DNA from 3 places in the Enterobacter sp. LM3 genome. Region 1 is predicted to be linked to each of the others. Evidence: predicted binding sites of a transcription regulator. Region 1 holds the regulator's gene; each other region holds the start of a gene.
The links. The regulator Fur, encoded in region 1, represses iron uptake genes when iron is present. The targets are predictions, from matches to a motif close to ATAATAATGAGAACNACTATCAA.
Positions count from the first base shown of each region.

Region 2: the regulator Fur is predicted to act here: its motif matches at 2,894-2,916, upstream of sufA (Fe-S cluster assembly scaffold SufA).
Region 3: the regulator Fur is predicted to act here: its motif matches at 1,745-1,767, upstream of feoA (ferrous iron transporter A).

Region 1 is NZ_JBJURN010000001.1:424,278-428,338, reverse strand. It holds gene chiP (chitoporin ChiP) at 425-1,822, shown strand; gene chiQ (ChiQ/YbfN family lipoprotein) at 1,869-2,198, shown strand; gene fur (ferric iron uptake transcriptional regulator) at 2,307-2,753, opposite strand; gene fldA (flavodoxin FldA) at 3,046-3,576, opposite strand; gene ybfE (LexA regulated protein) at 3,732-4,019, opposite strand.
Region 2 is NZ_JBJURN010000006.1:73,511-77,571, reverse strand. It holds gene sufD (Fe-S cluster assembly protein SufD) at 1-256, opposite strand, end outside; gene sufC (Fe-S cluster assembly ATPase SufC) at 231-977, opposite strand; gene sufB (Fe-S cluster assembly protein SufB) at 987-2,477, opposite strand; gene sufA (Fe-S cluster assembly scaffold SufA) at 2,486-2,854, opposite strand; gene fdhF (formate dehydrogenase subunit alpha) at 3,302-4,061, shown strand, end outside.
Region 3 is NZ_JBJURN010000022.1:17,257-21,317, forward strand. It holds gene feoB (Fe(2+) transporter permease subunit FeoB) at 1-1,446, opposite strand, end outside; gene feoA (ferrous iron transporter A) at 1,477-1,704, opposite strand; gene ACJ9N4_RS18645 (Tex family protein) at 1,999-4,061, opposite strand, start outside.

The DNA.
Region 1 (4,061 bases):
CAAACGCCGCTAATTGCGGCGTTTTTTTTATTTAACGATCATGCCATTAAGGCGTTGCTAAAATATTGCCTTCTGAAAATTGAGGTCAATGAGGTGCTACTTATTTTACTCAAAAAAAGTTTGAATATTTACGGAATATCTGAAGGCTAAAAAATAAGCGCAAATAATGGGCTTTTCCCCCTGAAAATATCTCTTTCTCCCTGTAAATCCACGCATTGATGGAAATGTTACAAATCACTACCAATTATGTGCACTTCGTCATAATCCTGACTTTTGCCCGCTGAAAAGCATTGATAATTCGCGTCGCGAAAAATAACCTAAAGGCGGTAGTTAATTCGAGGGTATTTCTAACTACCCCTGACCGACAGGTCATTTTTATTTTTCGCCGTTTTAGGCGTTTTAATTCGTCAAAGAGGAATAATCTATGCGTACGTTTAGTGGCAAACGTAGTGCGCTGGCGCTGGCTATTGCCGGTGTAACAGCAATGTCGGGCCTGGTTGTCGCACCAGAGGCTAAGGCAGCAGGTTTCGTTGATGATTCTACCCTCACGGGCGGTATTTATTACTGGCAGCGTGAACGTGACCGTAAAGACGTCACTGAAGACAAATACAAAACCAACCTTGCTCATTCCACCTGGAACGCCAACCTGGACTTCCAGTCCGGTTATGCTGCCGATATGTTCGGCCTGGATATTGCCGCATTCACTGCCATTGAAATGGCGGAAAACGGTGACAGTGGCCACCCGAACGAAATCGCATTCTCCTCCAGCAATAAAGCGTACGATGAAGACTGGTCCGGGGATAAAAGCGGTATTAGCCTGTATAAAGCAGCCGCGAAATTCAAATACGGCCCGGTATGGGCGCGTGGTGGTTATATTCAGCCAACCGGTCAAACACTGTTAGCCCCACACTGGAGCTTTATGCCAGGTACTTATCAGGGGGCGGAAGCCGGTGCCAACTTTGACTACGGTGATGCAGGTGCGTTGAGTTTCTCCTATATGTGGACCAACGAATATAAAGCACCGTGGCATATCGAAATGGACAAGTTCTACCAGAACGATAAAAAGACCAAAGTGGATTACCTCCACTCGCTGGGTGCGAAATACGACTTCAAAAACGATCTGGTTCTTGAAGCGGCCTTTGGCCAGGCGCAAGGTTATGTCGATCAATACTTTGCCAAAGCCAGCTATAAGTTTGATATCGCGGGTAGCCCGCTGAGTACCAGCTACCAGTTCTACGGTACGCGCGATAAAGTCAGTAATGGTGGCGTCAATGACATTTATGATGGCACCGCGTGGCTGCAGGCGCTGACCTTCGGCTACAAAGTGGGTCAGGTTGATTTGCGTCTGGAAGGGACATGGGTGAAGGCGGAAGGGCAGCAGGGCTACTTCCTGCAGCGTATGACCCCAACCTACGCCTCCTCCAACGGTCGTCTGGATATCTGGTGGGATAACCGTTCAGACTTCAACGCCGACGGTGAAAAAGCGGTGTTCTTCGGCGCGATGTATGATCTGAAAAACTGGAACCTGCCGGGTTGGGCTGTGGGGGCATCTTACGCTTACGCCTGGGATGCGAAACCTGCCGATATGGCAACACCTGACGCATACTACGATCCAAACTACCGTCTGAAAGAGTCCTCTTACAGCCTGGATGCCATGTACACCCTGCAGGATGGCCGTGCAAAAGGAACAATGTTCAAGCTGCACTTCACCCAGTATGACAACCACTCTGATATCCCAAGCTACGCGGGCGGTTACGGCAACATCTTCCAGGATGAGCGTGACGTGAAGTTCATGGTTATTGCCCCATTCACAATCTTCTGATGAACACCCCGGTGGGCTAAGCCCGCCGGGATGGAGACTGCACATGATGAAAAAAATCGTAATCGTCGCGTTGCTGGCATCGGGGTTGGTGGCTTGTGCACAGCCTCAGGCACCGAAAGAGGACTCGCGTCTGAAAGAGGCATACAGCGCCTGTATTAATACGGCGGAAGGTTCGCCGGAGAAAATTGAAGCCTGTCAGAGCGTGCTGAATGTACTGAAGAAAGAGAAAGCACATGAGCAATTCGCGACGCAGGAGAATGTCCGCGTGATGGATTACCAGGCCTGTATTCAGGCGCGTAAGACCGGTAACGATCAGGAAGTGGCGAAGCGTTGCGATCAGATCTGGAAAGAAATTCGCAGTAATAACAGTAAATAATCAGCTGTCTTGACGCCCGGTAGCACTGCGCTTACCGGGCTTTTTTTATGCCAGATTACAGGCAAAAAAAAGCCAACCTTTCGGCTGGCTCAGAGTATGAAAGCAGACTTATTTTGCGTCGTGCGCGTGCTCGTCTTCGCGGCAATCACCTTCCGCACAGTGGCCGTACAGGTACAGGCTGTGGTTGGTCAGGCGGATGCCATGACGGGCGGCAATTTCACGCTGGCGCGCTTCGATGGAATCATCGCTAAATTCAATGACCTTACCGCAATCAAGGCAGATCAGGTGATCGTGGTGCTGCTGTTGGGTCAGTTCGAAAACAGATTTACCGCCTTCGAAATTATGACGGGTCACAATACCCGCGTCATCAAACTGGTTCAGTACACGATAAACAGTGGCCAGCCCAATCTCTTCGCCCATGTCGATAAGACGCTTGTAAAGGTCTTCCGCGCTGACATGGTGGTTGTCTGGCCCCTGAAGCACTTCAAGGATTTTTAATCGAGGAAGCGTTACTTTCAGGCCAGCCTTCTTTAATGCGGTATTGTTGTCAGTCATGCGGAATCTGTCCTGTTGCTAAACGATTCACTTCTATAAAGGAAGTGACAGAAAATGCACTTGGGATAATGCGTCTCATTATAGAACTGCCATGCCTAAATGAAAACTGCAAGTCTCAAGCAAAGTATGCTTATAAAAACGTGGTATCACCAACAAACTTGTTCGATGGCTTCCACTTTTTGTCAGGGGAATATTGTACAGATTTGAACGAAAAAGTTAAAAGTTTGTAGCAATTAATTTAATCGGTTTTACCCGATTGGCGGGCGCAACCGGAGTTGCGCCACGTCAGAACTCAGGCGTTAAGAATGTCGTCCAGGTTCAGTTCTTCGCGGATCTGCTTAACCCATTTATCAACACGCTCAGCAGTCAGTTCCGGCTGACGATCTTCGTCGATAGCCAGGCCGACGAAGTGATCGTCGTCCGCCAGACCTTTAGAGGCTTCGAAGTGGTAGCCCGCTGTTGGCCAGTGACCCACGATTACCGCGCCGTGCGGCTCGATGATGTCGCGGATGGTGCCCAGCGCGTCGCAGAAATATTCTGCGTAATCTTCCTGATCGCCGCAGCCGAACAGTGCAACCAGCTTGCCGTTGAAGTCGACTTCTTCCAGTGTCGGGAAGAAATCATCCCAGTCACACTGCGCTTCACCATAGTACCAGGTCGGGATACCCAGCAGCAGAATGTCATAACCTTCGAGATCTTCTTTGCTGCTCTTGGCGATGTCATGCACATCGGCAACGTCTTTACCGAGCTGTTTTTGAATGTTTTTTGCGATATTTTCGGTATTGCCGGTATCACTGCCGAAGAAAATGCCGATGATTGCCATGAGTAAAATAACCTCTTGAAACTTAATGGTATGGTGGCGCAATTTGTCCACGGATAAGGGCAATAATAGCAGAACAGGCAACCCTGCGGAAACTGCTATCGCGCAGGACTGCACTCTGTGCTACATGAAAACGGTGAGAAAGGAGATTTTCAGACTTATACCTTGCCGCGCAACGTCTCAAGCTGTGTGATTAACATCTCTTCAATCAACTCACTGCGGCTGATGTTACGCGCGTCAGCCAGTTCATTCAGCGCATCGACAGCATCGGCGTTGAGCTTCAGTTCGACACGCTTAAGCCCACGATTTTTATCGCGTTTTAGCTGGTTGCGTTTATTAATACGCAGCTGTTCATCGCGCGAAAGCGGATTCGTTTTCGGTCGTCCCGGTCGACGCTCATTCGCGAACAGATCTAGTGTCGTACGGTCCGTTTGTTCTTTGGCCATGATTCTGAGACTTCGGGGGAAACAAGCCGCCCTGCTAATGCC
Region 2 (4,061 bases), on a different contig from region 1:
GACGTACCGCATCCACGCTCAGCGCCAGCGCATCACGCACGGAGGCACTGACATCCGCCAGACGCGTCACAAACTGAGCGTTCAGCAGGCCTTCAAGCGGCGTGTATTTCCAGTCTTCATGCTTACGCGTGGGCAGGCCCAGACGCAGCATCTGCTGCAGATGCTGTTGCGCCTGTTCGGATCGCGTTTCACCCTGCGCTTCAAACAAGCGGTGCCATTGCTGGAGTGCATTACTGCTGTTCGGTAAGCCAGCCATAGCCCTGCTCCTCCAGTTGTTTAACCAGCGTGAAATCGCCGGATTTCACAATACGCCCCTGGTAAAGCACATGAACGTAGTCTGGTTTGATGTAGTCAAGAATACGCTGGTAGTGGGTGACGATAATGAACGACCGTTTGCCGTCGCGCAGGGAGTTAACACCATCCGCAACTATTTTCAGGGCGTCGATATCCAGACCAGAGTCAGTCTCATCAAGAATGCACAGTTCCGGCTCCAGCACCGCCATTTGCAGAATATCGTTGCGCTTTTTCTCACCGCCGGAGAAACCGACGTTGACCGAGCGGGTCAGCAGATCTTCCGGCATTTTCAGCAGCTTGATCTTCTCTTCCATCAGATCCTGGAAGTCAAAGCGATCCAGCGCTTCCAGACCGCGATATTTGCGCACCGCATTCAGCGCCGTTTGCAGGAAGAACTGGTTACTGACGCCTGGAATTTCTACCGGATACTGGAAGGCCATAAAAATGCCCTCTCCCGCCCGGTCTTCCGGAGACATCTCCAGCAGATCTTTACCGTTAAACTCGACTGACCCGTTTGTCACTTCGTAATCTTCACGTCCTGCCAGCGTCGCCGAAAGCGTACTTTTCCCGGACCCATTTGGCCCCATAATGGCGTGAACTTCACCCGGCTTGACGTCAAAATTGAGGCCACGCAGGATCTCTTTATCTTCCACACTGACCTGTAACTCTTTAATACTTAACATGTGCTTTCCTTAACCGACGCTGTGTTCAAGACTAATGGCGAGGAGTTTCTGAGCTTCAACGGCAAATTCCAGCGGCAGTTCAGAGAACACATCCTTACAGAAGCCGTTCACAATCATAGAGATGGCATCTTCTTCGCTGATCCCGCGCTGCAGGCAGTAGAAGAGCTGGTCTTCTCCAATACGCGACGTCGTCGCTTCGTGTTCAAGCTGGGCACTGTTGTTACGGCACTCCACATACGGGAAGGTATGTGCGCCGCAGTCTGCGCCAATCAGCATGGAGTCACACTGGGTAAAGTTACGGGCATTGGTCGCCGTCGGCATGATTTTGACCAGCCCACGATAGCTGTTCTGGCTATGTCCGGCGGAAATGCCTTTTGAGATGATGGTCGACCGGGTGTTTTTACCGATGTGGATCATCTTGGTGCCGGTATCCGCCTGTTGATAGCCGCTGGTCAGCGCCACCGAGTAAAATTCACCGATGGAGTTATCCCCGCGCAGAATGCAGCTCGGGTATTTCCAGGTGATGGCAGAGCCGGTTTCCGACTGGGTCCAGGACATTTTGCTGTTTTCACCTTCACACAACGCTCGCTTGGTGACGAAGTTCAAAATGCCGCCCGTGTTGCCATCACCAGGGAACCAGTTTTGCACCGTGGAATATTTCACCTCGGCATCTTTATGAATGATGACTTCGACCACCGCCGCGTGAAGCTGGTAGCTGTCACGAACCGGGGCAGAACACCCTTCGATGTAGCTGACGTAGCTGCCTTCGTCCGCCACCAGGATGGTGCGTTCGAACTGACCGGTTTTTTCAGCATTAATGCGGAAATAGGTCGACAGCTCCATCGGGCAGCGCACGCCTTTTGGCACATAGATGAAGGTGCCATCAGAGGCCACCGCCGCGTTGAGTGCGGCAAAGAAATTATCGTTACCCGGCACGACGGTCCCGAGGTACTTTTTCACCAGATCAGGGTGATCGTGGATAGCTTCACCGAAGGAACAGAAAATGATGCCCTGTTCTGCCAGCTTCTCGCGATACGTGGTCGCCACCGACACGGAGTCAAAAATGGCATCCACCGCCACCTCTTTACCTTCACGAACCGGTACGCCGAGCTGATTAAACGCCTCTTCCACCTCTTTGCTCAGGAAGCTGTTTTCCGCCCCGGTTTGCTGTACCGCACCGGGCTGTGAGGCGCAGGTATCATCACAACTGCCGCAGGATGGCGCGGAGTAGTAGCTATAGTCCTGGTAATTCAGCTTGTCATAGTGCGCTTTCAGCCAGTGCGGCTCTTCCATCTCCAGCCAGGCACGGAAGGCATTCAGGCGGAATTCAAGCATCCACTCCGGCTCGTGGCGCTTGGCGGAAATCGCCCGCACGACATCTTCGTTAATGCCTTTCGCCAGTTCATCGGTCTGCAGCTGCGTGAAGAACCCCTCTTTGTAGTTAAGGTGTCCGCCGCTCCAGGTGTTCACATCATCAGTTGCTTCAGTATTACGAGACATAGCACCGCCTATACCCCAAAGCTTTCGCCGCAGCCGCATTCATTCTGGGCTTTCGGGTTATGAAATTTGAATAACTGGTTTAAGCCTTCGCGTACGTAATCCACTTCGGTGCCATCAATAAATGGCATCGCCTGGAGTGCGACGTACAATCTGGCTCCTTCGGTTTCAAAGACCAGATCGTCTTTCTCCGCCTGAGTGACGGTATCCAGCACATACCCAAAGCCCGCGCAGCCGGTTTGCTTAACACCTAAACGCAATCCCAGAATGTCTGGATTTTTCGCCACCAGCTCGTGGATATGCGCCGCAGCCGCTGGCGTTAGCGTTAAGCCGCGCCAGGCAAAGTCGGCAGGATTGAAGGTTTCTGAATGCAGTTCCATAGTTCCACCTCATCTGTTGAGCCACCAGGGCATAACATCATGTTAGTGATAACGATTATCACTTCAACCCCTTGCGAGCAGGGGCTTTCGGCTAAATCGCCCTTTCTGGCTGCTTTTATTAAGCATAGACCTTGTCAGGCGAAGCTGACGGGATGGATTTAATTGTTCAATGCATTGATAAATAATGCATTTATCAACAGAGATCGCCGAGGTCAGATGCAAATTAAAATATGCATCGGAAATGCCTATTTTTAAGATAGATTTTGAGACACCTGCGAACGTGTCATCGTCAATTCTGACGAGCAGTCTGACGACGACACCCTCCCGCCACAGATAACCCCTTATAAAACAAGAAAAGAAAATTTGGCACGTATCCTGCTTACTTGCGTTTACGGGACTGGGTTACCCAGTTAACTATCGCTTCATTTCTTAACAGGTCTGTTATTGATGAAAAAAATCGCAAGCGTCTGCCCCTATTGTGGTGCGGGCTGCAAATTAAATCTTGTCGTTGAAAATAACCGTATTCTCCGTGCCGAAGCAGCAGAGGGCGTGACAAACCAGGGAACCCTGTGTCTGAAAGGCTTTTACGGCTGGGATTTTCTCAACGATACCCGCCTGCTCACCCCCCGCCTGACGCAACCGATGATCCGCTACCACAAAGGCGAAGCATTCACACCCGTCACCTGGGAAGAGGCTATCCGCTATACCGCCCACAGGCTCAACGCCATCAAAACAGAGTTTGGCCCACGCTCAATTATGACCACCGGCTCCTCCAGAGGGACAGGTAATGAAACAAACTATGTGATGCAAAAATTTGCCCGCGCGGTGCTTAACACCAATAACGTGGATTGCTGCGCCCGCGTCTGCCACGGCCCTTCCGTTGCGGGTCTGCAGGAAACACTTGGTAATGGCGCGATGAGTAATTCAATAAACGATATTGAAAACTCAAAATGCCTGCTGGTATTTGGCTACAACTGCGCAGATTCTCACCCCATCGTCGCCCGGCGCGTGCTGAAAGCCCGTGAGAATGGCGCAAAAATCATTGTTTGCGATCCGCGACGTATTGAAACCGCCCGCATTGCCGATCAGCATCTGCAGCTGAAAAACGGCAGCAATATGGCGCTGGTCAATGCCTTTGGCTACGTGCTGCTGGAAGAAGAGTTGTACGACAAAAACTACGTCGCACGTTTCACTGAGGGGCTTGAGG
Region 3 (4,061 bases), on a different contig from region 1:
CGCTTCGCCACGCATGATGGTGTGTTTCAGCATCAACCCCGTCAGGATCGCCATGACGATGCCGAGTACATACAGTGAGAACACCGCCAGAGCCCCTTGCTGACCAAAGAAGGCCGCTGCAAAGACCGCAAAGATAGCCAGGCGTGCGCCGCAGGACATAAACGGTGCCATCATGATGGTCATCAGACGTTCGCGCGGTGCATCCAGCGTACGTGCGCCCATCACCGACGGCACGTTACAACCGAAACCGACAATCAGTGGGACGAAGGATTTACCCGGCAGACCCAGCGCCTGCATCAGACGATCCATCACGAAGGCCGCGCGCGCCATGTAACCGGAATCCTCAAGGAAGGAGAGGAACAAGTACATCATGCCGATTTGCGGTACCAGCGGCAGAACGGTGTTGATACCGCCACCGATCCCCTGGGCGAGGAAAATAGTCAGCCATTCCGGGAAGTGCAGGGTATAACCCACCCACTGAATACCGTGCACGAATATCGCGACGGAACCCGCATCGAAAATCGGCTGGAGTGCGCCGCCGATGTTAATGGCGAGCAGGAACATCAGGTACATCACCAGTAAAAAGATCGGCAAACCAAGGAAGCGGTTGAGCACCACTTTATCCACGGCGGCGGTAAAGCGGCTTGGCTCAGCCGTCAGAGCGTTACTGACCACATCGCAAATGGCCGCAATGGTCTGGTAGCGTGCGTCGGCGATGTGTAACGCAGGGTCATCCAGCTCGCCACTCAGACGTGCCAGTGCAACATCCAGCTTATCTGCCGCATCGCCTGCATAGGCGCGACTGTAGATATCGCCTTCCAGCATCTGCAACCCGAGCCACAGACGCTGTTTTTCCGGCATGCTTTTGTCCATCTCTTGCGCCAACTGGCCGGCTTCGCGCAGCAGCGGCTGTGCATAATGCACCAGCTCAACATCCTGATTGCTCACGTGACGGTCGATGGTCATCTTCAGGGCATCAATACCCCGTGCGCGGGTGGAAACCAGCGGGACAACCGGGCAGCCCAGGCGCGTGGCGAGGGCATCGACATCTATGCGCAGCTTTTGCTTTTCCGCGATGTCGAGCATGTTGAGCGCCACAATGCAGGGAATACCCAGCTCCAGCAGTTGCAGCGTCAGATACAGGTTGCGCTCCAGATTCGAGGCATCCACGACGTTAATGAGCAAATCGGCGTCGCCGCTCAGAATATAGTGACAGGCAATCTGCTCATCGAGAGACGTTTGTGACGAGATGGTGGTTAACGAATACGTGCCTGGCAGGTCAACCAGCGTGACCTGATTGTCTGTTGTCGCGAACTGGCCTTCTTTACGCTCAACCGTCACGCCCGCCCAGTTACCGACGCGCTGGCGCGCACCCGTCAGCTGGTTAAATAGCGTGGTCTTGCCGGAATTAGGATTGCCAATTAAGCCAATAGTTAATTTTTTCATTATCGTAAACTCACTGAAACCGCTGGCTTGTTATCGGGATAAGGCTTCGACTTCTATTAATGCGAGGTCTTTTTTACGCAGAACCAGATTCACACGTCGGGTTTCGATATGAACAGGATCTCCTAACGGGGCAACGCGCACGACCTGGAATGATGAGCCGGGTAGCATGCCCAGCGACAGCAGCTTTTGCCGATAGGCTGGGCTAATTTCACGGGTAAAACCGGTGATTTTCCATGCACTGTCTGGAGTGAATTGCATAATGCCTGATTCCACGAGAGGTTAAATTATCTACTCTGTGATGATAATGAGAATAGTTTTTATCATCAATCATAAAACTGTGACGGAATGTAGTTTTGGGTATGAATTTACGGCCTGTTTGACCTTGCTCAATATTTTATGAAATGCGGAAAAAAGTAAAACGCGGGAGTTTGTTAACGGAAGGATAATTAGTGGTTTAAATATGGATATGCAATCGGTTTCATATTTGATGAGTAACGTTGGGTCAGCGAGTTAATTAAATTCCCCTCTCCCCATTGGGGAGAGGGTGAAGGGTTAGCGCTTCTTACCCATCGCCGCCGCCAGCGCATCCATCATCGCGCTGTTACCCGCAGGCTGGGCGTCACGCCCACGCGGCTTCGCTGCTTTGGCTGCAGGACGCTGCTGCTCGCGGCCTCCACCATTGCCGCCACGGCGTGCGTTGGTTTCACCGGGCTGCTCGTCCAGGCGCATAGTCAGGGCGATACGTTTGCGCTGCAGATCCACTTCCAGCACTTTCACCTTCACGATATCGCCCGCTTTGACCACGGTATGCGGGTCTTCAACGAACTTATCGGCCAGCGATGAAATGTGAACCAGACCATCCTGATGCACGCCGATATCCACAAACGCACCAAAGTTGGTGACGTTAGTGACCGCACCTTCCAGCACCATACCTGGTAGCAGGTCGTTCATGGTCTCGACACCGTCGGCAAAGGTCGCCGTCTTAAACTCAGGACGCGGATCGCGGCCCGGTTTTTCCAGCTCCTTGATGATGTCGGTAACGGTTGGCACGCCGAACTGTTCGTCGGTGAAATCAGAGGCTTTCAGGTTGCGCAGCGCGCTGTTATCGCCCATCAGATCTTTTAGCGCCTGCTGTGTGGCCGCCAGAATGCGCTCGACAACGGGGTAGGCTTCCGGGTGAACGGTTGACGCATCCAGAGGGTTATCGCCGTGGTTGATGCGCAGGAAGCCCGCGCATTGCTCAAAGGCTTTTGGCCCCAGACGGCTTACCTTCAACAACTGCTGGCGGTTCTGGAACTGACCATTCTCATCACGCCAGGTGACGATGTTCTGTGCCATCATGCGGGTTAAGCCCGCCACGCGGGTCAGCAGGGGGACGGAGGCGGTGTTCAGGTCTACGCCGACGGCGTTTACGCAGTCTTCCACTACCGCATCCAGCTTACGCGCCAGCTGAGTCTGGCTCACGTCGTGCTGATACTGGCCGACACCAATAGATTTCGGGTCGATCTTCACCAGCTCCGCCAGCGGATCCTGCAGACGGCGAGCGATTGAAACGGCACCACGCAGGGAAACGTCCAGATCCGGGAATTCCAGCGCTGCCAGTTCAGAGGCGGAATAGACCGATGCACCCGCTTCACTGACGATCACTTTCTGTGCCGTGACTTTCGGGAACTGTTTCTGAACGTCGAGGTAGAAACGCTCGGTTTCGCGAGATGCAGTACCGTTACCGATGGCAACCAGCTCAACGTTGTGTTTTTCGCACAGCGCCGCAACCGCTACAGCCGCTTTTGCTGCCTGCCCGGTATGCGGATAAATGGTGTCGGTGGCCACCAGTTTACCGGTGCCATCAACCACCGCCACTTTTACGCCGGTACGCAGGCCTGGATCGAGGCCCATCGTCGCGCGCAGGCCTGCAGGGGCGGCCATCAGCAGGTCATGCAGGTTACGGGCGAAGACGTTAATCGCTTCGTCTTCGGCGCGCTCGCGCACGGTGCCCATCAGTTCGGTTTCGAGGTGCATCAGCACCTTGATACGCCACGTCCAGCTCACCACGCCTTTACGCCAGCTGTCCGCCGGGGCGTTGTTGAGGCGCAGGCCGAGGTGGTCGGTAATGATCTGCTCGCAGTGGCTCTCTTTCGGCGGCTCATCAAACTGCGGGTCGGCGTTCAGGGAGAGTTGCAGCACGCCTTCGTTGCGGCCACGGAACATCGCCAGCGCGCGGTGAGACGGGGCGGTAGCGATCGGTTCGTGGTGGTCGAAATAGTCGCGGAATTTCGCGCCTTCTTCCTCTTTACCTGCCACCACCGCAGAGACAATGTGCGCATTCTTCCACAGATAATCACGCACTCTGGAAAGCAGAGTGGCATCTTCGGAGAAGCGCTCCATCAGAATGTAACGTGCGCCATCGAGCGCCGCTTTGGTGTCCGCCACGCCTTTGTCGGCATCGATAAATTTGGCGGCTTCGGTTTCCGGGTCGTGGGACGGCTCGTTCCACAGCAGATCGGCCAGCGGCTCCAGGCCTGCTTCAATCGCAATCTGCCCGCGCGTGCGGCGCTTCGGTTTGTACGGCAGATAGAGATCTTCCAGTTCGGTTTTGCTCAGGGTACCGTTAATGG